Linked DNA regions of Paraneptunicella aestuarii. The main gene of each other region encodes a partner of the protein of the gene in region 2 in a complex. Links are inferred from orthologs where the notes say so. Each region holds a gene or a part of one and is shown on either strand. Other genes may lie near its edges. The genes, in order: trxB and trxA.

Region 1 (16,448 bases), 1.9 Mb from region 2 along the record:
GGCGAAAACCTGCTTCCAACATGGTTTCGTAGTCCATAGCACTATTGCTATTACCGTTACCCACGTATACAAGCAAGCGCTCCTTCTTTTCTGGAAGGTAGCTACATTGAAAGGAATCTGTTATCCCGAATTTCATGGAAGTCATGATGATACTTCTAGCCCTTTAGCCAAAACCCCACCTACAATCCCAATGATCTCGAATGACAAGACCGAACACAGGGATACTTCTGTAAATCTAGCCCGTAATGTGAGACTAAAAAATACTGCTTTAGTCTAGTTTGCCTGTTATTGGTGTGTTTTTTATATCAACAGGTTGTGCATTACACATAGGGTTATTATTATAATGATGGTTAATATATTAACCGATTATGTTTACTTCTGCTAAAAATAATTTTTTCCATCCATGTGTCTGGATAAAATGAGTGTTTCTGACTTCTTTCCAATTCACGTAGAAATTGCTTCTTGGGAACTGTCATTGCGCCCAGACTACTTAAATGGGGAGTGTGCATTTGACAATCAATGAATGCACCACCATGTTGTTTCATGTGTTGTACCAAGCAATACATAGCCAGTTTTGACGCATTGGTTGCTTTGTGGAACATGGATTCACCGCAGAATGCCGTACCAACAGCAACCCCGTATAAGCCACCAACTAATGAATCATCCATCCATACCTCAATGGAGTGGGCGTAGCCGGATTTATGCAGCGCTTTATAGGCATTTTTCATGTCTTCTGTAATCCATGTACCAGAGTCATTTCTAGGGATATGGGCGCAAGCGTCGATCACGGCATCAAAATCCTTGTTTAGAGTGACAAAAAAATGCGTTTTCCTTAAAAATTTACGAAAGCTGGTAGATACATGGTATTTGTCTGGATAAAGCAGCATGCGGGGATCAGGAGACCACCATAAAATAGGCTCTCCTTCGCTATACCAGGGAAAAATGCCATGTTGATAGGCAAGCACTAATCGCTCTACTGACAGGTCACCACCAAACGCTAACAGGCCTTCTGGCTCATCAAGAGTCATGTTGGGGTGGGGAAATATGAGTTCTTCTGAGAGTTGGTATAAATGAATGGCCATAGAACAGCGTAATCAGTGTCAGTAAGCCTTAAATACGGAAATTAAATGAGGCTTACTGACAAATCGTTAATAAAGCTTACTGAGCGTCGAGATACTTTTCCGCATCCAGTGCTGCCATACAGCCTGTTCCGGCAGAGGTAATCGCCTGACGATAGATGTGGTCACATACATCACCGGCAGCGAATACACCTGGAATACTGGTTTGAGTCGCATTACCTTCAGAGCCACCTTTTACCAACAAGTAACCATCCTTCATATCAAGCTGACCAGTGAATAAATCCGTATTAGGCTTATGACCGATCGCGATAAATACACCCATCAAATCCAGCTCTTCAATTGCATCCGATTGAGTATCTTTAATTTTGATACCGGTAACACCCATATTGTCACCAACAACCTCGTCAAGTGTGCGATTCAGGTGCAAGGTTACATTACCGTTTTCTGCTTTATCCATCAGGCGCTGAGCAAGAATTTTTTCGGAACGGAAAGAGTCTCTACGGTGGATAACGTGTACTTCTGATGCAATGTTGGATAAGTACAAGGCTTCTTCTACTGCTGTGTTACCACCGCCTACAACTGCTACTTTTTTGTTACGATAGAAAAAGCCGTCACAGGTAGCGCATGCTGATACACCTTTGCCCATAAAGGCTTGTTCAGAGTCCAGCCCTAAGTATTGAGCTGATGCGCCTGTGGCAATGATTAATGCATCGCATGTGTACACACCGCTGTCACCAGTCAGTGTGAAAGGTCGTTTGGTCAGGTCTGCCTTATTGATGTGATCAAAAATAATTTCGGTGTCGAAGTTCTCAGCATGTTTTTGCATTCTCATCATTAACTCTGGTCCTTGTACACCGTCGGGGTCGCCTGGCCAGTTTTCTACGTCAGTTGTCGTTGTTAATTGACCACCTTGTTGCAGTCCTGTGATAAGAACCGGTTGCAAATTAGCTCTGGCTGCATACACGGCGGCAGTGTAACCGGCAGGGCCTGAACCCAGAATAAGCAGTCGACAGTGTTTTGTGGACATAGAAAACTCCATAATTTGATAAGGGTGTTCAGTAAGGACTGGAGAATGACTAGTATTACTGACTGAACAAGTGTCTTTGGTGTTAGATTGCTCTTGATGTGGTCAAACCCGATAATATCAAGAGGTAATCCCATAATTGGGCATATTCTAAAGACCTACAGCCAATCCTTCTATCATTAATTTTACTCACATATAGCTGAAAATTTGATTGATGCTATCACTTCGATGATTTGTGCGTTTTTATGTCAACATAATTAAATTCCCAATAGGTATAACTTCTACAACTAAAGCCTAATTGTTTAATCTTAGAATTTGTCCAAAATTACAATGGCTACTGAGTAAATAATGTTTATTGATTGCCACTTGGATTGAGTGGTTAATTTGACGAAATCATGTTGGGGTTTAGTTCTTTGAATCTAATAAACGTAATTAAACAGTAGCCAAGGTTTTCTGGATGACTGATTGGTTGTTTTAGGGCTCGGCTTTTTAAGCTGTTAAGACAATTTAGATATGTGGAGTATCCTGTTTCAGTTCGAACTGACAGCTTGATTATATTGTATTTCCAGCTGGTTGGCTTGAATTGAAAGTTGGCAGTTTGTGCTCGGGTTTGGCAACCTTTCAGACACCCATCTATACTTATTGTAGTTTAAGTAATTAATTGTCTATCACTTGAGTGATGATTTTTAAAGTGTTGGGTTTTTAATTGTTTTATTTAGAAAAATCTGATTATTTTAAAAGTCTATATTTTGCATTTTTTTAGCGTCTTTTAGTGCTTATGTGACTCATTCTAAATTATTTGTGTCTTAATTGGTTGTTAATGTGACCAAATGAAAAAATGAACATAAAGAGAATGTTCTTTTTCGTAATAGCACAAGTATGAATTGTTAGTGCATTAGGTGAGAGGAATCGGTCATGTCAAAACACAAGATTTTGCTTCTGGATGATGAATCCGAGGTGTTGAAGTCGCTAACCCGTATCTTGTACAAAGATTTTGATGTTGTTTCCTTTACTGATGGTAATGAAGCGCTTAAAGCGTTGGAATACCAAGTATTTTCTGTGCTCATTTCTGACATGCGCATGCCTGAAATGGATGGCGCTACATTTCTTGAGACCGCGCATGAATTAAGCCCACTAAGCCGAAAAATTCTCCTTACTGGATATTCCGATCCCACCGACACAACAAGAGCAATCAATCAGGGGCATGTCGATTTCTATCTGAATAAACCCTGGGACAATGATGAGTTGGTTGCCAAGACTAAAATTTGTGTTGAAAAGTTTATTAATGAATATCAACAACAAATTATTAATCGACAAGTTATGGAGCAGAATCTGGAACTCAGGCATCAGCATGAAGAATTGATGATGCAGCTACAGAAGCATGGGAAAGATTCTGATATGGGTAAAAACCAGGTCAATTCCAAAACAAGACATTATTTTCAGGTTTCTGTTGATTTATTGAGCCGATGCATTCAAATGCATACTCAAGATGCTTTTGGTCATGGAGACCGTATAGCTACTCAAGTACAGCGTTTATGCCGAGAATTTCAAATTTCGCCATCGCTTACCTATCAGGCGAGCGTTGCTGCACGCCTTTATGAATTGGGTAAGTTACAGATTCCACAAAATTTTTTAATGCTGCCAGAAGAGCGGCAACGTAATGATTCCAAGTTGATTAATGGTCATTTATTTAATGAATTAAGTGCCAATCTACTCAGAGGTTATAGTGATTTTAGTGCTGTCTCCGCCCTCACAAAACATATCTTTGAGCATGTTGATGGCACTGGTGGGCCTATTGGCTTGGCAGGGGATAAAGTGCCGATTCCTTGCCAGATCATCCAATTATGTGCAGCTTACGATAAGCTTGTGACAGGGAAATACATGGGCGTTCCATTGTTTGCAGAGCAAGCAATGGACAGGTTATACAAAGATAAACAAACCCATGTTGCGGAAAGAGTCTTTAAGGCATTTAAAGATATGATCCAATCGCAGGCTTCTTCCCCTGAACTGCCAACAGAACATGTTCTGACGCCAGATCAGTTGAAGCCTGGAATGAGTTTGGCGCGGGATTTGCCGTTACTTTCTGCAAAATGTAATTATCTTAATCAAGGACATGTTCTGAGCACGGACAATATAGAGAGCTTGATAAATATTCAGAACAACCGTAATGAGCCATTTGTCTTGTTTGTTTATCCTCATATTGCACATGAACTACAAAGTCAGGCTAACTATTCTATCTGACCTGCATGTGCGCTCAGGGAAGACCATCTACCTAAAACTTGTACTGGCCTTCAATTCTGAAACGATAACCTTCCTCAAGCGGCTCGATAATGCGTTGTATGTCGGAAAAACGCATTCCTAACCACCATTCAGGTGACATTTTGCGTCGAATTCTCAGATCCACTCCTTTGAAATTACTGGTTGCAAAGGGTGATACGGCATTTTGAGCAAATTCTGTGACCACGCCAAAGCGTTCTACTTTTAATAGTCTAAATTGAATGAGCCAATCTCCTGAGGATTTCAAGCCACCGTGGGCGAATTCAAGAGCCACACTCTCTTTTTGATCAGAGTATTTACCGTTAGCAACATAATCGAAATCATCAAGAGAGTGGCCATAATCCAAACCAACTTTAAACATTCCGTATTTTGCGTAGGCTGAAAGTAACAGAAACTGGTTGTCGTATTGAGTGTCTTTAGTTGCGTATTGCGCATTTGACTCGCCTTGGTAATCCACAAACCAGGGGGTAATACCCAGTTGCCAATTACCCATCTTTTCTCGCCATTGAAACCCAATAAGGCTCATATCGCCGATTGTATCTGAATTACCGTCTAATGGTTGATAGTAGCTTAAGTACAGGGTTGATTGAGCTGATACCTCATAATTGAAATTCATTCCCCAGGGATTAAGGTCTCCATCCCAAAAAATGTCGGTCACTTGAAAATTGTTCCAGGGCACTTTCCCTATTTCAACTTTCCAGTTTTCACCTTTACCCTGAATAAATGCTCTTTCCAGGAATATATCGCTGTCAGGCTGGGGTTGTTCGCTAAATCGATGAATAGTAATGCCTGGCACATTCTGTTTGTTTTTCAATCCAGTTCCTAAACGAAAATGGGTTAACCAGTTTTCTGTCCACTGGGTTTTAATTCCTGCGTGGGCAATAAGACGCATTCTTTCTCTTGGTGGAAGCGAGATATGGTTTCCCTCATCTTCATATCTAATCAGGATATCACCGTATAACTGGGTGTCGGAGGATGCCTCTGTTGCCGTTAACAGCACAAAGGTTGCTGAAATGAGATGGTGCTTATTCATAGGAGTTCAATCTAAATTTACAAGCTTGTTTATAGGAGCGTAGACAATAAGTTGCAATATGAGTATTAACCAATAGTTGTATTGGTGAAATATGAACCATAGTCTATATCTAATCTAGGGGGCAAAGTCTTAAGCCTGACTTCATGGGGAACAAGATGAGGATTATCGTTCTAATTTATTTTGTTGTGACTTCAAATCTTGTTTTTGCAGAAACCTACACCTTTGCATTTGTGCCACAACAATCAGCCAAGAAAATGGCTAAAAAGTGGCAGCCTATTCTTGATTACCTTAGTGAGAAAACCGGGGACGATTATCGTTTTACCACCGCGAAGGATATTCCCACCTTCGAGAAGCGACTCGCGTCTAACACTTATGACGTTGCTTATATGAACCCTTATCATTTCACTGTGTTTAATGTTTCACCTGGCTATCAGGCGTTGGTGAAGCAGAAAGATAAACGCATTACAGGGATTATCGTGGTTCATAAAGACTCGCCCATTAAAACACTGGAAGAGCTGAATGGGGCAACTATCGCTTTTCCTGCACCAGCAGCGTTTGCTGCAACATTGCTGACATCTGCTGAATTTCGCAAGAAAGGGATCTCCATCTATCCGCAATATGTATCGTCCCACGATTCCGTTTATTTAAATGTTTCACGAGGTTTTATGGTGGCAGGAGGAGGTGTTTCACGAACATTTTATAATGCTGACAAAGCCGTTCAGGACAAATTACGAATTCTTCTGACAACCCCTCAATACACACCTCACGCCTTTGCTGTTAAGTCATCTCTTCCGGAAGCTGTTGTCAATCGCTTGAAGTTGGCTATGGTGCATATGCATGAGTCTGAATTAGGGGGAAAGTTACTTAAAAGTGTGAATTTCAATGGGTTTGAAGCAGCGACTAATGCTGATTGGGATGATGTTAGAGCATTAGGTATCGACATTATTAATCAGTAAGTTATGCAGTAGTAAATCATTATGAAGTTATCATTACGTAGCAAAACCATGTTGGGTGTTGCTTTGATTGAAGGTGTGTTGCTTGCGGTCTTAATCACTGTAGCTGTCAGGTTTATGACCGAGTCTGCAAACGAAGCGTTAATTAAACGCGCATCCACAACCAGCCGGCTTTTTGCCACAACGACAAAAGATGCTGTGCTGTCTTTTGATTTGGCTTCCTTGGATATGTTTACCGTTGATTTATTGCAGAATCCCGACATTAAGTATGTGAAAGTTCTCTCTTCAAATGGTGAATTATTGTCTTCTGCCGGGGATGACAAGTTAATCAAAAAGCCTTTTTCTCTGGATTCCAGTGTGGAATCGGTTAAAGACGATATTTTTGATGTGCAGGCACTGATAAGTGAAGGGAGTACGGTTTATGGTTCAGTGCAAATAGGCATTGTTATTAACAGTATTACACAGTCGATGAATCGGGTTCGTAAGTGGACAGTGTCAATCGCGTTAATTGAAATGCTGTTGGTGGCTATTTTTTCATATTTTCTCGGTGTGTATTTAACCAAAAACCTCTATCGACTGCGTAAAGACACTCACAATATTGCCAAAAATGTGAAGATTGGAAAATACAATCATGAAGTTACAGTGATTAAGAGTGGCGACGAACTGGAAGACCTTTCCACTGCATTTTCTGAGCTATCCCACACTTTGAAAGAAGAATATTTCAAGCGTTCCAAATATGAAATTGAATTAATTGAGCTCAATGCTTCATTGGAAGAGCGAGTCGCGAGAAGAACGGCTCAATTGTCAAAGCAGAAAGATGAGTTGGAAAAAGCTTATCAAGAGTTATCGCTCGCACAGAAGAAACTGATCCACTCAGAAAAAATGGCTTCTGTTGGACAGCTTGCTGCCGGTGTTGCTCATGAAATCAATAATCCACTGGGATATGTATCCAGCAACTTGAAAGTGCTTCAGGAATACATGGAGCATTACTACACCATTACTCAAATCTTATTGTTATTTAATCATGCCGAGGGCGATGGAAAACTGCAGGATATCACTCAGCAAGCTGTCGAATTTTTGCGGCAGGAAGATTTTTCATTTCTTAATGAGGATAGTCAGGACTTATTAGATGCCTCCTTAAAAGGTCTGGAACGTATTCGCAGTATTGTACTAAACCTTAAGCAATTCTCCCGGGAGAACGGTGAGGGTATGGAACCCTGCAATTTAAATGACTGTATCAACATCGCATTGAATATGGTTCACAATGAATTGAAATATCATTGTCAGGTGACTACGGATTTAAAGAACCTTCCTAACGCTTCGATAAACGAAGGAAAAATCATTCAGGTGCTGACCAATTTGCTCATTAATGCCAGTCAGGCGGTTGAAAAAGAGGGATTAATTCATGTTACTTCAAGCCATGAAGGGGATTATGTCTTTATCAGGATTAGAGACAATGGTAGTGGCATTGCGCCTGATATTTTGAATCGAATTTTTGACCCGTTTTTTACTACCAAACCCGTTGGCATAGGTACTGGTCTTGGTTTGTCAATTTGTTACGACATTATGGTTGAACATCAGGGAAACATTGAGGTAGAAAGTAAATTATCAAAAGGCACGACATTTACACTAACATTTCCTGTTTGTCAGGAAATGCCGTTTTATCCGGAGCAGGTTAGTCACTTGTGATTTTTAACTTTGTCTCCATGTATGTACTTGAAGGAAAAATCCGATAATTTGGCTCTCTGTCATACCCATAGAGTGTACTTTATAATTAAGGATTCTTGGCATCTGCCGCAATTAATGTTTATCCTTAAGGCAGGAAACAATGAACAAAACAGGGTTGGTGGGTGAGCCAACGTTTTTATTGATATTGGTAACACCCTGAGTTAATTGACGTTTTTAGAGTTGATTGTATGGCACATACATTTACAAGCTTGGTACGAGATGGGCAGTCTTACATGAAAGATTGGCCGTTGCGTAAAGAGTTATATGCATTGTTTCCTGAAAGTCGTGTCATTAATGCTACTCGTTTTTCCCTCAAATGGATGCCGCCACTCTCATTAATTTGTGCTTCTGTTATGGTTGAAGTTAATGGAGCCGAGTATTTGCCCCAAGCTATTGCTATCGTTGCTTTCTTTTTAAGTTTGCCATTGCAAGGTTTATTGTGGCTTGGGCATCGTTCCCATCAAATGTTGCCACCGTCTATTCGTGCCTGGTATCAAGATATTCATTCTAAAATGCGTGAGCAGGGATGTGACTTAGCCGCTGCTAAATCTCGTCCAAGCTATAGAGAGTTGGCGTTACTGCTTAAAAAAGCCTTTAAAGAGCTGGATCGCGCATTTACTCGTCAGTGGTTTTAAGCCTAAGCCGAGGTTTGTAAAATTTCACTTATTCGTGAGCGGTGATGAAGGATTTCGGCTCTTTATCCTTAGATGTTGCTGTCATTTGCATTATTACCTGCATTTATCCTCACCAAAAATCCCGTTAAATCGACGGAAATATAAATATTTCAAATGATTTGATGAAGTCTTGCCTTAAATTCTTCTATAATTACCGCCCGATTAGACATACATCTATATCAAGAAGAGTAATTGGTAATTATGGATAAGACTTATATTACCGCGCAGTCCTTGCTGGAAGACTCGTTCCGCCTAGCTGCTAAAGTATATGAAGACGGCTTTCGCCCCAAATTTGTGATTGGTATCTGGCGTGGAGGTACACCTGTAGGCATCGCTGTTCAAGAGTATTTTGAGTTCAAGAATGTTGAAACCGACCACATTGCGGTTCGCACTTCGTCCTATTATGGTATCAATCAACAATCCAAAACCATCAAGGTTCATGGACTGCAATATCTGATTGAAAATGCCAATGCAGACGATAGTCTGTTAATTGTGGATGATGTATTTGATTCCGGACGCAGTGTGGCAGCATTGATTCAACAAACTCAGGAAAAAATGCGCTTAAACATGCCACAAGACGTACGAATTGCAACGCCTTGGTATAAGCCGAAAAATAATAAAACAGATTTAATTCCTGACTACTACGTACACGAAAGTGAAGATTGGTTAGTGTTCCCCCATGAATTGAAAGGGCTAACCAGCGAAGAAATCAAACTGAAGTCAGATTTGGCGAACATTCTTGATTTGTTCATGGAGTAGTCACTGCTTTACTCAGTGTGCAACCAGCGTAAGCAACATTCAGGCTTACGCTGTTTTTCCTCTCTCAGTATCTTCTCTGAATCTCCTAAATTAGTTCGCATAACGGCAAGTCATCTACAGAAATTGATCGCAGACTCGGCATGGATCCGTCCTTGGAGTCTCCACAGCCACCTCTCTGCGGTGAGGGTCTGCTGACCATTTTCTGTAGGTGACAGATTATTTCGAACCGTTATTTAGCCTCATTTATCCATATAGTATTTGTCGTGATAGGTATACACCCAATGCGGTGTATAGATGACTAACAAGGTCATGGTCATGCCATTAAGCAAACCTTCTGGAAATAGCAGCAGGGGAATGAGGATCAGATAATTGTCTTCAACAATGTCCCAACTATGAATGCCTTCAAGCGCATAATATCCGCCCAATAAGCCCATTTTCAGTGTTAATGTTGCTGCACCGGCAAAAAAGGCACTAACAAAAATATAAACGAATAGATGTTTGGGTAGCCGATGAAACGTGATGTTATAAATCAGATAACTTAGCGACATAGGAATCGCTATGCCCAGTAAGCCATTCACGCCAAACATTTGCCAGCTTTCATGATTAATAGCGGTGATACCGAGCAAGGTTATTGCTGAGCTGATAATCGCGAGCCTAAAGCCTAACAGTAATACCAGCGCGGTGAGCCATAGAAAGTGAACATTGAGTCCGGGGTAAATGCCTGTGCGGAATAACCACAGGAAGAATAGGCTGGCAGCACTACCGAACAGCAGATGCTGCCCGGTTTTATGAGCAATACGTTGCTTGAGGTTTAGGCTTTTTGCGGTAAGACCAATCAAACCCAGATAAAGCAACAAACATAAGGTTTGAATGAATGTCAGACCAAACAAAAGTGACCCTCACTGCGTCAATGGCGTTATTTATATTCTGCCCAAATGGGTGCGTGATCAGAAGGTTTTTCCAAACCTCTTAGCTCGTAGTCAATATCAGCAGAAACCAATTTCTCATGCAATCCGTTAGTGGCGAGTATTAAGTCGATACGAAGACCGCGATTGTCGTCAAAGCCTTTAGAGCGATAATCAAACCAGCTAAAACGGTCATCAGTATCTGGGTGCAGGCTACGGAAACTATCATTGAAACCCCAATCCATCAGTGTGTTCAACCATTCACGTTCTTCTGGCAAGAAGCTACATTTGCCTTTTTTCAACCATTGTTTACGGTTCGGTTCACCAATGCCGATGTCCAAATCGGTATGTGAAATATTTACATCACCCATCACGATAATGTTTTCATCATTGCTATGGTGTTCATTCAGGTAAAACATTAAATCTTTGTAGAACTTGCGCTTGGCCGGATATTTGGTTTCGTGATCCTGACTTTCTCCCTGTGGAAAATAACCATTAAGAACACGAACCTTTTCGCCATTTTCCAGGGTGAAGGTTGCCATGATCATACGACGCTGAGCTTCTTCATCGTCAGTAGGAAAGCCGTATTGCACGCTCTCTGGCTCCTGTTTACACATGATGGCAACGCCATAGTGACTCTTTTGACCAAAGTAATACACCTTATAGCCAAGCGCTTGCACATCAGCAAGTGGAAACATTTCATCTTGTACTTTGGTTTCTTGTAGGCCAATCACATCAGGTTGATGCTTTTCAATCAGAGCGGTGAGTTGTGCAATTCTGGCTCTCAGGCCATTGATATTAAAAGAAATAAATTTCATTTGTGTATTGGGTTTGTAAGCGAAATTTGCGTGCATACTACCAGAAGCGACCGAGTGCGGGTAGGGTTGAATTGAATTCGTGGCAATATCTCCCATTACGGTGCGAGTATGTTAAACTTTCGGGAAAAATAACAAGAACCCGTCACCCATGTTGCATTTAGTGCAGTCCAATAAAATGGAAGTGCTATGTGAGCAATTGATTCAGCGCATCTCACATTATTACCAATCGAATCAGTCACAAGCTGATCAGCATTTCTCTCATATCCTCACGCCGCTACCGATTTTGGTGCAAAGTCCGGGGATGTCGCAATGGTTGAAGATCCGTATCGCTGAGTATATGGGCATTGCCGCTAACCTGTCATTTCCGCTGCCGTCCAGTTATATCTGGGATTTATACCGACGCAATATCGCCGACCTACCCAAACAATCCGCTTTTACCAAAGACAATATGCAATGGAAGTTGATGCAATTGTTACCTGAGTGTGCGCAGCTTGAAAACTTCCGGGCTATTCATGACTACCTGAATGTTTCAGAGAAAGAAGACAAAGGCGTTAGTGAATTACGTAAGCGCTATCAACTGGCGGGCAAAATAGCGGATATCTATGACCAATATCTGGTCTATCGTCCGGATTGGTTAATGGCATGGGAAGCTGGGGAAACGGCTAAAGGCGTGGATGTATCAACACAGCCTTGGCAACCAGAGCTATGGCGCATGCTGTTGCAGAAAACGCGTCAGTTAGGGGAATCGCCCTGGCATCGTGCTAACTTGCATGAGCAGCTGCTAAACGCATTAAAACGCCGTTCAAATCGTTCCGAAGCAACACCTCCTGTGTTTGTTTTTGGCATTTCTGCTATTCCCAAACAGCAGTTGGAAATTTTTGAAGCTTTGGCACAGCAAGGCGATGTCGTTTTATTTTGGTGTAACCCTTGTGAACATTACTGGGGGGACATCATCTCTGTTGAGCAAAAAGAAAAGAAACAATTGGATTTGTTCGAGCAACAAGCGCTCAAAGAGCAATCTTCCGAAGCTTTGTTAGCCTTGTCGTTATATGAAACTGGAAACCCTTTGCTCGCTTCGTGGGGCAAGCTGGGGCGCGAATTTCAAGACATGCTGCTGGAGCTGGATGAGCGTGGCAATATGCATGTTGAAGATTATTTTATCGAGCCGCCACGAGAGCATCTGTTAGCGCATATTCAAAACGATATTTTAGGGTTAACCACGCCGACTGAGTCTGCGGGAATGCACGGGGACATGCTATCAGAGTCGGATAACTCAATGATTATCATGAGCTGCCATTCCCGGTTACGGGAACTGGAGGTGTTGCATGATCACTTGCTACGACAGCTAGAGCATCATCCTGAGTTATCCCTGGGCGATATCATTGTCATGATGCCGGATATCGCCGAATACGCGCCCTTTATTGATGCCGTATTTGGTGGTGCAGAAGCGCAACGGTATTTGGCTTACGCCATTTCTGACCGCAATGTGGTTGACGAATCTCCCGTCGTTAAAGCCTTTTTGCAATTGTTAAACCTCCATCAAAGCCGTTTTACCTTAACTGAAGTGGTCGAGCTTTTTTCCGTGCCCGATGTGTTAACACAATTTAGAGTACAGGAATCTGAGCTGGATATTTTGCAGCATTGGTTGCGAGATTCTGGCGTTCGCTGGGGATTAGATGCGCAAGACAAACAACGCTGGGACTTGCCCACAGAAGGGCAGAATACCTGGCTGTTTGGCTTACAGCGTTTGCTGGCAGGTTATGCCATGGCTTTTGATGAAACCCCGTTAGCGACTGATGATGCAGAGGTTTTACCCTATGTCGATCTGGAAGGACAACAGGTTGAAGTCTTAGGCAAGTTCATTGAATTTTTATCGACTCTCGAATCCATTTTGAGTGAAGCTGAACTGGAATCGAGCATTCAAGATAAAGTGATGATGGCTGAACGTTGGTTGCAGCGTTTGTTTGCGGAATCAGAAGAACAGGGCTACTACCGTCAGCAAATATTGGATGCGTTGGCGACCTTGGCAGAGCATGGTGAGCAGTATCCCGGACTGATTGATCAGGATGTCTTCGTGGAAGCCGTTAACCAGCAACTCAGCAGCAAAGGCGTTGGGCAGCGCTTTTTAGCCGGGAAAATCAACTTTTGTACGTTAATGCCGATGCGAAGCATTCCTTTTAAACAGGTGTGTATTCTAGGACTAAATGATCCCGGCTATCCCCGAATTGTTACGCCTGTTGGTTTTGACCTGATGGCTGTGTCTCCTTCCAGAAAAGGCGACCGTTCGCGACGTTATGATGATCGCTATTTGTTTCTCGAAGCGATCCTGTCAACACGTCAACAGCTGTATTTGAGCTATATCGGCCGTGATGAAAAAGATAATTCTGAAAAAGCGCCGTCGATATTGCTCACCGAGTTGCAACATTATTGTAATCAGTACGAGACTAGCGGCAGTGAAACAGCAATGCCAAGAGTGCTTGAACATCCCTTACAGCCATTCCATCGTGACTATTATCGCGAATCGAGCAAGTCTGGTACTGTGTCTAAAAGTTACAATCAACACTGGTTGTCGGTATTAAAAGCGGGCAACAGTGTTGCAAATGCAGAGGCTAGAAATACGTCTTCTTTGGCTGGTGGTTTTACTTCTCAAGCATTAGATGATATTGAGCAGGATAAGCGAAATGAGCTCAGCCTCAACGAATTAATTTCCTGTTTGTTAAATCCGGCACGCTACTTTTTTGAGCATCGTTGGCATACACGTTTTGGCCGCCCGTTATCGAATTCAGAAGATGATGAACCCTTGTTGCTGGATGCCTTGTCCCGTTATCAGTTGTCCCATGAATTGATTCGCGATACTCAGTCGCAAAATAACGGACGCGATATCACCCGGCAACTCAAAATGGCGGGGAAATTACCGGTAGGTCGTTTAGCCGAAGAAGCTATCGACGAAGTAAATCAGTTGGTTGATAAGGTTAAAGAACAGGTTGCGCAGCATCTTCCCGGTCTTGATTTACATCAGGCTGCTCAATGGCTGGATATTTCCTGCAATATCGCCGCCGACATGAGTCAAACCCATATGCATGGGCGCATAGAGGGAATTTATCCGCTTGGTACGCGTAACCTTTCATCTGGTGTTTCTGCCCATTCGCGCGCTTTGGTTTTGTGGCGACCAGGAAAATTACGAGCTCAGGATCGTCTGCAACTTTGGGTGAAGTGGTTATTAATTCAATCACAGCAATCTTTCAAAGATAATACTGCTGCTGATGTTGAAAAAGCCTATTTTTTCGCGACTGATGATGTCATGGTTTTGCCTTCTTTATCTCCAGAATTTGCCTCAAATACCCTTAACGAATTATTGCAATTTTGGCGTGATAACAACAATCAACCGCAGTGCTTTTTCCCGGAAACCGCCTGGGTGTGGGCAAAGAGTCAAGACCAGCAAAAAGCCATTAATGCATATGTGGGTAATGACTTTGGTGGTGGAAACCGTGCTGAAAGTACAGAAGCACATTTTCATCGTATCTGCCCTGATTTAGCCGAGCAGTTTGGCGAGTTTTCTGAGTGCGCGGATAAAATTCTGTCTCCTCTTTTGGCTGTGCTGGAGGGCGAATAATGAATCCATTAGAGCCACTTGCGTTTCCGCTGAATGGGCAAGCGTTAATCGAAGCCAGTGCTGGTACAGGTAAAACCTACACCATCAGCAGTTTCTATTTGCGCTTAATTTTAGGGCATGGCTGCGAGCCTTTACCCGTTGAAGAAGTGCTTATTGTAACCTTTACCAATGCGGCGACCAATGAACTAAAAGAACGCTTACATGCCAGATTACATAAAGCCTTTGTGGATTTTGAGCAAGGCAACAGTGACGATAAGTTTATTCAGGCGCTAATTGAAGCTCTCGCCGATAAAAGCGAGTCCAGCCTAAAGCTAGCCAAACAACGGTTGTTGGTTGCCATGCAGAGCATGGACAATGCGGCTATTTATACCATTCATAGCTTCTGTCAGCGCATGTTGCTGGAATATGCCTTCGAGCGAGGCGCTTTGTATGAACGGCGTTTAATCCTTGATGACAGTGAATGGCAAAAGCTGGCGATAACCGATTTTTGGCGTCAGTTTGTGGCAGACATGCCGCGAGCAGAATTGCAGTTATTTTTGCAGCAATGGCCGTCACCCAATGCGCTTTTACAGAGTATTCGCCCATTATTAAACCGTGACGTACTTCTTGTTTCCGATAAGCAAACCCAAATCGACAAAGACAAAATAGTAAAGCTGTTAAACGACTACGAAACGGCAGTCGATGCGATAAAACGTTGGTGGTTGCAAAACGAGTTGATGCAACAAATTCAGGATGCAGGATTAAAGGCCAATGCCAAATTAGCCAAGCCCGATATCCTAAAGCAGATGCAGTCTTTTGCTCAAGGTACTCGATTGCAGCTTAGCATTGGCAAGGCTGACAGTTGGGAAGTGTTCTCTGCTGAGAAAGTGGCGGCAGCCGCGAAAAAAGGCAGCAAAGATCTTAGCCATCTGAACTTTGAACAGTTTGACCACCTTCATCAACTGCAAGAGCAGGTTCGGCAGCATTTACGTTTGTATTATGTGGCTTTTAGTGTCGATTGGATGCGAACTCGCATGGCGGAGCAAAAGCGTCGTTTTAACCTGATCAGCCCCGATGATTTACTGCAAAATCTGCAACAGGCGCTACAACATGAATCGCAAGGCGAGGCATTGGCGACTGCGATTGCTGGCAAGTATCCGGTCGCGATGGTGGATGAGTTTCAGGATACCGACCCCATTCAGTTCAGCATTTTTCAACGTATTTATATTGCTAATCCGGAAAATAAGCCTGCAAATAATCAAACATCTCTGATACTCATCGGTGATCCCAAGCAGGCGATATACGGCTTTCGGGGCGGTGACATCTTTACCTATCTTAAAGCCAAACAGCTTATTTCTGAGCAGCGTCAGTATACGCTGAACACGAATTTCCGTTCGCAGAAAGCCCTGGTTGCCAGCTTAAATCACTTGTTTCAGCCAAATACAGCAAGTGCTTTCCAATTTGGTGAGGCGATCCCTTATCATCAGGTTGAGGCAGATAAAGGCCATTTAGGGTTGAAACAGCAAGATGCCTCAGTTGCTGCATTGCAATTGGGCTTTTTAACTCAAGTTGAAGAAGGCAAATACTGGAGTTGGGCCAATGCCAG
Region 2 (10,416 bases):
AAGAAACAAAGTCAGGAATAAACGATCTGGTTATCGCCTTTTTCTTTTGCTTTTTGCAGGTTGGTGTCAGCAAAGTGCAGGGTTTCTTTAATATCGCCGTTAAAGTGCCCACTGATGCCAACATTAACAGCAAACCCCACAAACTGACCGCCAACATCAATTTTGCTTTGCGCCACTTCCATGCAAAAAGTGCGGTATTGTTCCAGCAGGTTCTCCGTATCTTGCCCGGAAGAATAAATACAAAACTCTTCACCACCAAAACGCGATATATGACAATCGGTGAAATATTTCTCTATTAGCTTGGCGATGGATTTTAAGACATTATCACCCGCTTCATAACCGTATTGCTTGTTAATCCACTTCACCTGATCAACATCAACAATACCTAGAATGACATTTCCCGGGGCGATTCGAAGGTTTGCCTGAATGCGAGTAAAGAAGTGACGTCGATTCGGCAGCCCCGTTAAATAATCGGTATTCGACGCTCTACGAATGGCCTCAATACTTTCGACATATTCGATGTTCTGCATTACCCGACAAAAGAATTCTTCATGGCAGTAAGGCTTGTTCAGGTAGTCATTTGCTCCACTTTTGATAAAGCGCGCAGATAGCGCCGAACTACCCTTCCCGGACAAACCAATAATCGCCAAATCATCTTTAGATATAGTACGCCGAATTTCAGCCACCATTTCTAATCCCGTCATGTTCGGCATATTTTCGTCGGTAATCACCAATTTGATGTTTTTATACTGACGCAAAGCCGCTAAGCCTTCTTCTCCGTCTTCGGCTTCATAGGTATTGAAATTATGGCGTTTCAACAAAGACGAAATCATGGTGCGACTCAATCTTGAATCATCAACCACCAGCACACCGATTTCCCGGTTTTTATCCAGTCTCTGCACCAAACGCACCAGATATTCATAAACCTGAGCGTTTTCTTTGGGAATATAATCAACAACATCCTTTGCCAAAACATTAGTGCGCGTGACTTCATCCAGTCTGCCAGTAATAACAATGGTGGGAACATTATACTCAATAGAGAAATCGATAGCTTCACCTTCAGGTGCATCAGGCAAGCAGTAATCAACGACTGCACACAAATACTCATCAGACCCCGAGCGAGATAATACCTCTCTGGCTTCCCTTAAGCTCGCAGCACCAATAGGCTCAAGATCTGCGCCTTTAAGCAGATGCTTGATGACCTTCATACTGGTAATGGAATCTTCAATCACCAGAACTTTGCGCTTTGATTCGTGCATAGTGTTTGTTTCGAGGAAAAATAGACCCGATTATGACGCAGAAACTACGTCTTTTTAATTAGACTTTAGTCAAAGTGGTATAGCCTAAAAACAGCCACTTTGTCCCATGATTTTCAAAATTCACCTGAACTCGTGCGTTTTCACCACTGCCTTCATAGTTCAATACCACGCCTTCATCAAATTTAGGATGCCTGACACGCTCACCCAAACTAAAACCTGTCGATTCAAACGCTTCATGGGATGCCATGTTACTGTAACTTTTCTGTACAGGTCTGGAAACCGTTGAGCGCAGGCGCACTTCTTCTAAACATTTTGCCGGCATTTCACGAATAAAACGTGAAGGTGTGTGATATTTATCTTGCCCATACAAGCGACGGTTCTCGGCATAAGTAATAAACAACCTTTGCATCGCACGTGTCATTCCAACGTAGCACAAACGACGCTCTTCTTCCAATCGCCCAATATCCTCGGCACTTTGCATACTGGGGAACATACCTTCTTCCACGCCAGTCAAAAATACCTGTGGAAACTCCAATCCTTTAGCAGAGTGGATCGTCATTAATTGCACTGCCGACTCATGAGTATCAGCCTGAGTTTCTCCCGCATCTAACGAAGCCTGAGCCAGGAAAGCCGCCAATGGCGTCATATTTTCATCTTCCTCGGCCTGAACAAACTGCTCACAAGCGGTGACAAGTTCTTGCAAGTTCTCAACCCGGGTTTCGCCTTTTTCGCCCTTCTCAGACTGATACATGGCTAAAATTCCCGATTTCTGCATAATAACTTTCGCTTGTTCCTGCAAGCTTGCACCACCAACGGCTTGCTCTAAAGACAGGATCAAATCCACAAAGCTTTGTAATGCATTGGTCGCTCTTCCCGTTAAGCGTTTTTCTTGCAGCATTAACATACTGGCTTGCCATAGCGACTTCTGCGTTGCCCGCGCGGCTTCACGTATTTGCGCTACAGTCTTATCACCTAAACCTCTGGCTGGCACATTAATAATGCGCTCAAAAGCTGCGTCATCCAAAGGATTATTAACCATACGCATGTAGCCTAGTGCGTCTTTGATTTCCTGACGCTCAAAAAAGCGCACGCCGCCATAAATACGGTAAGGCAACCCTGCATGTAACAAAGCCTCTTCTAATACCCGTGATTGAGCATTATTACGATACAAAATGGCGTTCTCATCCGGCGAGCCACCTTTGTCAATCCAGGACTCGATTTGCCCTACAACGAAACGCGCTTCATCGACTTCGTTAAAACCGGCGTACAAACGGATCAACTCACCATCACCAGACTCAGTCCACAGATTCTTGCCAAGTCTGCCTGAGTTGTTATCGATCACCGCATTCGCGGCATTCAGGATATTGCCGGTAGAGCGATAATTCTGCTCTAATCGAACCGTTTGAGCCTTGGGAAAATCACGCAAAAAATGATGTATGTTTTCGACGTTTGCGCCACGCCAACCGTAAATGGATTGATCATCGTCGCCGACAATCATCATATTGTTGCTGTCGCAGCATAACAAACGTAACCAGGCGTATTGAATGTTGTTAGTGTCTTGAAATTCGTCGACCAGAATCGTTCTAAAACGCTGTTGGTAATGCGCCAAAATATGCGGATTATTTAACCAAAGCTCATAAGCACGCAGCAATAATTCAGCAAAATCCACTAACCCCGACAAATCACAAGCGTCCTGATATGCCTGATAAATATCGCGCATACGTTTACGTTCGGGATTATCCCCCACATCAACATGCTTGGGGCGTAATCCTTCGTCTTTATTAGCATTAATAAACCATTGAATTTGCTTGGGTTGCCAAAGCTTTTCATCCAGATTCAAAGACTTAAGCACGCGTCGAATTAAGCGATATTGATCGTCAGAGTCCAGTATCTGGAAATGCTCAGGTAAGCCCGCATCCTGATAATGACTGCGTAAAAGACGATGCGCTAAACCGTGGAAGGTGCCCATCCACATATGCTGTAAAGGAATGCCCAACAAATGCTCAACACGCCCGCGCATTTCACGGGCAGCTTTGTTGGTAAACGTAACAGCCAGAATGTTACGGGGAGAAATGGCTTCAACCTGAACCAGCCATGCAATACGATGTACTAGCACCCGGGTTTTACCGCTTCCAGCTCCCGCCAAAATGAGCAGGTCGGAAGCAGGGGCGGTCACAGCGTCACGCTGCTTGTCGTTCAGGTTATCCAGTAAGTGGGATACATCCATGGGCAATATGTCTTTTATCTGGTTTTTATCTGAAAATTGCCCGGATTATACCTTTAAATACTGGTTATTTATACACTCTATTAACGGGAAACGTTTCCTCACCCTTCAAGTGATTTCGTCAACCTTCCTGCTCCAGCTTTAAAATAGAAAGTTTGTGCTCTTTACGTGACTGCCACAAAATCGGTAACACTATCAAACTAATCCCCAGTAACGTGCGCCAACCAATAATTTCATGGAATATCAACCAACCCATTAGCGCGGCAAAGACTAAACCTGAATATTCTGCGATAGTCACGGCTCCTGCGTCGGCATGGCGATAAGCAAAAACACAACAAATCTGATAAATTCCTATGCCCAAGGCACTTCCTACGCCCAGATACAGCAAGTCCATCGACATGTCTCGCCAATCAAATAATGCACCAATGCCTAAAAAGGGCATTGAGAACAGCGTACTCCAGAAAAGAACGGTGATCGACGATGAGTGAGTAGGAACTAATCTCGCTGATAAGTTATAGACAGCAATGCACAATGCAGCGATAAGCCCGGCAATGGCTCCCCAGCCAAAATCATCGGGTTTCAGCGCAACAATCACCCCTAAAAAGCACAAGAAAACGTTAATCACCCTATGCCGATAGATAGGCTCTCTCATCCACAGGGTCGCTAAAATTAGCGTAAACACTGGCGCTGCATAAAAAACCACATGAGCGGTCGCCAAAGGCAAACTGGTTAAGGCAACAACCACACAAGCGCTACCAACCACCGTTAGCAAACCTCGAAACAAATAAATCTTTGGTGTTTCCAAACGCCGGCGAGAAAACGGCTGACGCAAAAAGATAGGCAGCAAAAAGACAATAATGATTATTTGCCGGATAAATACGTATTGATAAATGCCCGCGGTGTCTGAAAACCACTTTACGATAGCATCAGCACCGACACCAAACAGGTTCCCCAACAACAACCAGACAATTGCCAGTAATGCACCAGAAATTCCAACTTTTTCAACCTTGTCCATCTCTCACCATATGAATATGAGGAATACCATCCTCAATATACTCCTCTCCTATCGCCTTAAAGCCGTGCGCCCCATAAAATTCCTGCAAGTGAGACTGTGCGCCAATCTTAATGTTGTAGTCAGGCCAAAGTTGCTTACAGATTTGAATGGAATTGCTAACCACGTCATGCCCCAATCCCTGCCCTCGATGCTTATCTGAGGTGAGAATTCGCCCGATACTGCTATAACCCGAATAAGACGCTCCTGGCGCCAATATACGGGAATATCCAGCTAACTCATTACCATCCATCAACATAAAATGGCGTGTTTCCGGTAGCGTATCCAAATCATCCATATCCTGGTAGTAACAGGTTTGTTCAACCACAAACACCGCGCTTCGGAGCTGCAATACCTTATACAACTGCTTAGGTGCAAAATCGTTAAATTGATAAATTTCCTGTTCCATAACCAACTACCATTTTGAGGATGAATAAACCCAATCTTCCCAACATGAAACGCAGGGAAAGAAACCATAAATATAGAGTAAAAAAGCGGGATCAGGAGCTTATCAGTACGAAGACTGAAATGGTAGATAACAAGAACTGAAAATGAGTTCAACCGCTCTTAAATAGAGACGCATAACCGTATGCAAGGATTTCGTTAGACCGGTGCTGATGTAAGCTTCACTAATTTACGGCGAACTTTCTCCGGAAACTTCACCTGTTTCCACAACTGCTCGCATACCGACTGAGTATCATTCCATTGCCGCGACAATATCCAATCCACCAATACTTTGGGGTCTTTAGGAAACTCAACAGGCTCGCCTTCTGGCTTGGATATCCATTTTTCAACAGCATCAACATCCAGAAAATCCATCGTGCTGCACAACTCTAATGTTTCCAGGGTAAGCGCGTTAGACAACTGCTCAAATTGCCCATGCAAAGGCTTGATTAGCAGCTTCTTTCCAAGTTGTAAGCACTCACTAGATAACTCAAAGCCACCATTAGCGATAACACCAGCACAGTGTTGTAGAGATTCATGGAATCGATCCTTGCCAGGACGACGCCATTTCAAGTTGCCCTCATCGGTTTCCACTTCCACATCAGGGTGATACACCTCGAAAGTTTGCTCACTTAAGCTTTCCAGTAACTCACGAATGCAATCTAAATGCTCAAAGGGTAAATAGACTAGAAAGTGCTGCCCAGCTTCGCTGTTTTGAAACTCATCTTCAATAAACGGCGGCATGATATTGTGACCAAAGTGATACCAGTGAACACCTAATTGAATCTGGGTTGGAGCAAAATATTGAGTGATAAGACGATCTAAAAACTTCTGCCCTCTTTTCGGCACTTTATGCATAAATGCAGCTTGGTGGCTGATAGAAATGGAAGGCACATTCTGACGACGCGAAGCCCAGGCAGAAATAGGTTCAAAATCATTTATCACTAAATCGTAACCAGCCAAATCCAACGCCTTCACATCACGAATAAACTCACCAGGACGATTAGACTTTACCGTCAACCATTTACTGATCGACCCGTTAGAATGAACAAAGGTTAAACCGCGTCGAGTTTGGTAATCACCAAAGATTTCCATGTCGAAATACTTGTCTGCATCACGACCGGAAAACAGGTAATCCACCTGAATCTCAGGATTGTTAGCAAATGCTCTCGCCATCACTCGAGCGCGAGTAATGTGCCCATTTCCAGTGCCTTGAACGCCGTAAAGAATCTTCATCATTTTTTCGCCTATATAAAAACGCCTACACCAGAATTTGAATACTCAGTTCAGAAATGAAGAAGCCTAAAAAGGCACCTGCCAGAATATCGGTTGGGTAATGCACACCCAATAACACTCTGGATAAGCCCACTGTCGAAGCCCATAAATAAACAAGAGGGGCAGCAAAGGGATAGAAATGCGCAAGTAACGAGGCCATTAAAAATGCTGCCGTTGTATGCCCCGAAGGCAAACTGAACTTATCGGACGGCTCTACGTAGGCGTTGAAATTCTTGAAGATGTCGCAAGGACGTTGGCGCTTAAACAACTTTTTCAAGATAACGAAAACCGGCAATTCCATGGAATAAGCCAGTAAACCAGTGTAAAGAAAAAGTGTGCCTTTACCGGGCTCAAACGCCCATAGTAATAGCGCGAGCACCAAATAAAGATATCCGTCGCCAGTTTTGGAAATCAGCCTGACCCAAGTACCGCTGCGGTCTGTCATCTTGCCAAACAACCAATAGAATAGTTGAGTGTCATATCGGGTTATCAGGTTCATTTTGTACGCACCCTTTTCTAACATACATGCATACTAAAATACCCTTATGAACTGCCTGTTACAGAAACACGACAATGGAATGACAATTAGATTGCATAAAAGTTACATGCTTGAGTGACACGCAAGGCGTGTTTATTTCTCGGAACAAGGCTGGTAAATTCCGCAAGCAATCAGTGAAAGCAGTGGCAAAAATGATCTGCCTCAAAAACCCCGATATCTTTCATAGTGTTATCGCTAGAGATGTTTAATAGAATAGGAAGATAATATTGAGACTGGTTTTCATAAAGCGAGCACAAATAAAAGAGCACAGCTCAAAAACGCCGCTGATTGCGAGTAACAATTTAAGGTTTATACTAGAGTGTGTTGGCCTGACCTGGGCTTGAAAACATATAGCCATGCCATCAGGAACAACGCTCTCTATTCGTGTAGTCTGTCAACTGGGAACTCCTATGCAATACAACACCTCGGAATTATGTGATTTATTTGCCGACAATATTGACGTTGTCGAGCCAATTTTTACCAGCTTCGGCGGCCGTGAGTCCTATGGCGGCGTAGTCACAACGGTGAAATGTTTTGAAGACAAAGGTCTGATCGACATTATTGTGCAGCAACCCGGGGAAGGAAAAGTATTGTTAATAGACGGTGGCGGCTCTACTCGTCGCGCCCTGCTAGACAGCAAAAATGTGCAAACCGCAGCAGATAACAATTGGGAAGGCATTATCTGCTATGGCTGCATTAGAGAAGTCGAGCGCTTGGAAGATATTGATATTGGTATTCATGCCATTAATGCCATTCCAGTTGGTGCCGACGTAGAAGAAGTGGGTTCGGTTGATTGTGCTGTTAACTTTGGTGGCGTTACCTTTCTACCAGAAGATCATGTCTATGCAGATAGCACGGGCATTGTATTATCTCCCGATCCTCTCGATATTGAATAACACGGAAGCCAGCTACACTGGTGGCTGGCTCAGAAACATCCGAACCTTGCAGGATACGACAAGTGAGCGACCTCATGCTTCCAATTAACCTGATCAGAGAACAAGATATCGCACCACTGATCAACACACGTCCCGGAGAATCAAAAATAGGTGAAGTCATTGGGCTTGCCTCACAATTCGGCGACACTTTTCCTTTTGCAACAGCCCTTGATGCAGACAATATCAACACCCGCTTTCAGTTTGCGCTGATCGGTGTTCCTGAAGATATAGGCCCCCGAGGCAATCACGGTCAACCCGGTGCAAGAGGCGCATGGAAAGCGTTCCTGTCTTACTTTCTGAATTTGCAAGCCAACGAATACCTTCCCGGCAACAACATTCTCTTGTTGGGCAACGTAGAGTGTGATGATTTACATGAACTGGTGCAGTCGCAAGACAACACCATCGAAGCCTTACGTCACGCTTGCGCGGAATTAGATAAACGAGTAGTGAGTGTTTTGCAGGAAGTCTTTCAAGCAGGGCTCATTCCTATCGTGATCGGTGGAGGCCACAATAATGCCTTCCCCATCATTCAAGCCTGTTCAATCACCAGAGGAATGCCGTTAGCAGTGTCTAACCTGGATCCTCATTCCGACTTTCGAGCAGAAGAGGGCCGCCACAGTGGTAATCCATTCCGTTATGCGCAAAGTTCAGGTTATCTGGAACGATATGCCGTCTTAGGCTTACACGAACAAAAGAATAATCAGGCAAGCCTGGATGCACTAAGCGCCTTGAAATTCCCTTGGTTCAGCATTCAACAAACCCATTGGAGCAACAGCCATAATTTCGATCAGTGCCTGGAACAAATTGCCAAATACATGTTGGAATCGGGTCTACCGGTTGGCGTTGAACTGGATTTGGATGCCATTAGCAATATGCCAAGCAGCGCAATTACCGCCGCAGGTATCTCGCTACAAGATGCGCTTTACTACGTCAGCCAAATGGCTGCGCTACCGAGCGTGCAATATTTGCACTTAGCAGAAGGGGCTCCGGAAAAACACACTAACGGCATTGCCGAAGGCAACCGAATCGTAGGCCAGTCAATTTGCGAACTTGTCTCTATTTTTATTAAATCCGTGACTCAACAGGCATAAAAAAACCTGACAGATGTCAGGTTTTTTAAGCTAATTTGCACGATTACGATTAACCTACAAATTGCAGCATTCCAGCCTAAGAAAGATGTTCGTTTAGAAATTCTTCCAGTTGTGACTTGGACATTGCCCCTACTTTAGTACCTGCAACATTACCACCTTTGAACAACAACAAAGTTGGAATACCGCGAATACCATATTTAGCAGGAGTTTCATTGTTTTCATCGACATTCAACTTACCAACTGTTATCTTGCCGTCAAATTCATCTGCAATAGTAGAGAGAATAGGCGCAATCATTTTGCAAGGACCACACCATTCAGCCCAGAAATCAACCAATACAGGCATGTTAGAGTTGATAACATCAGACTCAAAAGAGTCGTCTGACAAGGTGATAATATTGTCGCTCATTAGTTTCTCCGAGATACTGTTAACGCCGGATTCTCAAGGCGCTTCCTACGATGCGCTAATTTATATATAAACCTATACTTAATGCAAGCACTCTTACGCTATAAGCTATGCAAACAACACATTTAACAGAAACACACTTTTCCGAATTAGGATTAGACGAAAGCGTACTAAGCGCTTTAAAAGCGGGTAGCTTTGAACATTGTACGCCAATACAGGCGCTTTCATTGCCACCGTCTTTAAGTGGACAAGACGTTGCCGGCCAAGCCCAAACGGGTACAGGCAAAACCATCGCCTTCCTTGTTGCCACCTTTCATCACCTCCTAAAAAGTCCAAAACCAGACCACGGTCAACCCCGAGCCATCATCATGGCACCAACCCGTGAATTAGCAGTTCAAATCCATAAAGATGCCACTCTATTAAGTAAATTCACCGGCATTAGCCTGGGATTAATTTACGGTGGAGAAGGTTATCAAAGCCAAAAAGAATCACTGGAAGCCGGTGTTGATATCATTATTGGCACAACCGGACGCATCCTTGATTACTATAAGCAAGGTACGTTTTCGCTAGGACATATAGAAGTAGCAGTATTAGATGAAGCCGATCGCATGTTTGATCTGGGCTTTATCAAAGACATTCGCTTTTTATTCCGCAGAATGCCTCCACCAACCGAACGCTTGAGCATGTTATTTTCAGCGACGCTGTCTTTCCGAGTTCAGGAATTAGCCTATGAACATATGAACCACCCTGTTCATGTTCAGGTTGACCCAGAGCAAATGACCGCAAGCCGAGTCAAGGAAGAGCTGTTTTATCCTTCCGATGAAGACAAGATGATGCTGCTTCTAACCTTGCTGGAAGAAGAGTGGCCAGAAAAAGCCATTATCTTCGCCAATACCAAGCATAGTTGTGAAAATATCAATGACTGGCTGGTTGCCGATGGTCACCGCGTTGGCTTGCTAAGTGGCGATGTACCTCAGAAGAAGCGCTTGAGTATTCTGGATCGATTCTCCAAAGGACAACTGGATTTTCTGGTCGCAACCGACGTTGCCGCCCGAGGGCTTCACATTGATAAAGTCACCCACGTATTCAACTACGACCTGCCTGACGACGCCGAAGATTATGTACATCGAATAGGTCGTACCGGACGTGCTGGTAAAAGCGGACACGCCATCAGTTTTGCTTGTGAAAAATATGCC

What was found.
Region 1: the proteins of trxA (region 2) and trxB are in contact, whole or in part, in a crystal structure (PDB 1F6M), measured with the Escherichia coli proteins. The link is inferred for Paraneptunicella aestuarii from one-to-one orthologs.

The regions. Positions count from the first base shown.
Region 1 is NZ_CP074570.1:2,204,786-2,221,233, forward strand. What follows is about bases 133-2,922. They hold trxB (thioredoxin-disulfide reductase), read right to left. Parts: upstream 2,107-2,922; coding sequence 1,159-2,106; downstream 133-1,158. Other genes in these bases: KIH87_RS09140 (arginyltransferase), read right to left, coding at 133-136; aat (leucyl/phenylalanyl-tRNA--protein transferase), read right to left, coding at 351-1,082. In the rest of the region: more of KIH87_RS09140, read right to left, coding at 1-132; KIH87_RS09155 (response regulator), read left to right, coding at 3,019-4,344; KIH87_RS09160 (putative porin), read right to left, coding at 4,376-5,413; KIH87_RS09165 (PhnD/SsuA/transferrin family substrate-binding protein), read left to right, coding at 5,569-6,369; KIH87_RS09170 (HAMP domain-containing sensor histidine kinase), read left to right, coding at 6,391-8,055; terminus macrodomain insulation protein YfbV, read left to right, coding at 8,283-8,729; KIH87_RS09180 (phosphoribosyltransferase), read left to right, coding at 8,970-9,527; KIH87_RS09185 (energy-coupling factor ABC transporter permease), read right to left, coding at 9,767-10,408; xthA (exodeoxyribonuclease III), read right to left, coding at 10,444-11,250; recC (exodeoxyribonuclease V subunit gamma), read left to right, coding at 11,399-14,863; recB (exodeoxyribonuclease V subunit beta), read left to right, coding at 14,863-16,448.
Region 2 is NZ_CP074570.1:270,871-281,286, reverse strand. The notes cover bases 7,559-10,262. They hold trxA (thioredoxin TrxA), read right to left. Parts: upstream 9,224-10,262; coding sequence 8,894-9,223; downstream 7,559-8,893. Other genes in these bases: rhlB (ATP-dependent RNA helicase RhlB), read left to right, coding at 9,331-10,262; KIH87_RS01180 (formimidoylglutamase), read left to right, coding at 7,750-8,817; rraA (ribonuclease E activity regulator RraA), read left to right, coding at 7,559-7,687. In the rest of the region: EamA family transporter RarD, read left to right, coding at 1-21; KIH87_RS01215 (response regulator), read right to left, coding at 12-1,259; uvrD (DNA helicase II), read right to left, coding at 1,318-3,486; KIH87_RS01205 (DMT family transporter), read right to left, coding at 3,605-4,498; KIH87_RS01200 (GNAT family N-acetyltransferase), read right to left, coding at 4,485-4,943; KIH87_RS01195 (MJ1255/VC2487 family glycosyltransferase), read right to left, coding at 5,138-6,214; KIH87_RS01190 (phosphatase PAP2 family protein), read right to left, coding at 6,240-6,752; more of rraA, read left to right, coding at 7,202-7,558; more of rhlB, read left to right, coding at 10,263-10,416. UniProt on the Escherichia coli protein: Participates in various redox reactions through the reversible oxidation of its active center dithiol to a disulfide and catalyzes dithiol-disulfide exchange reactions.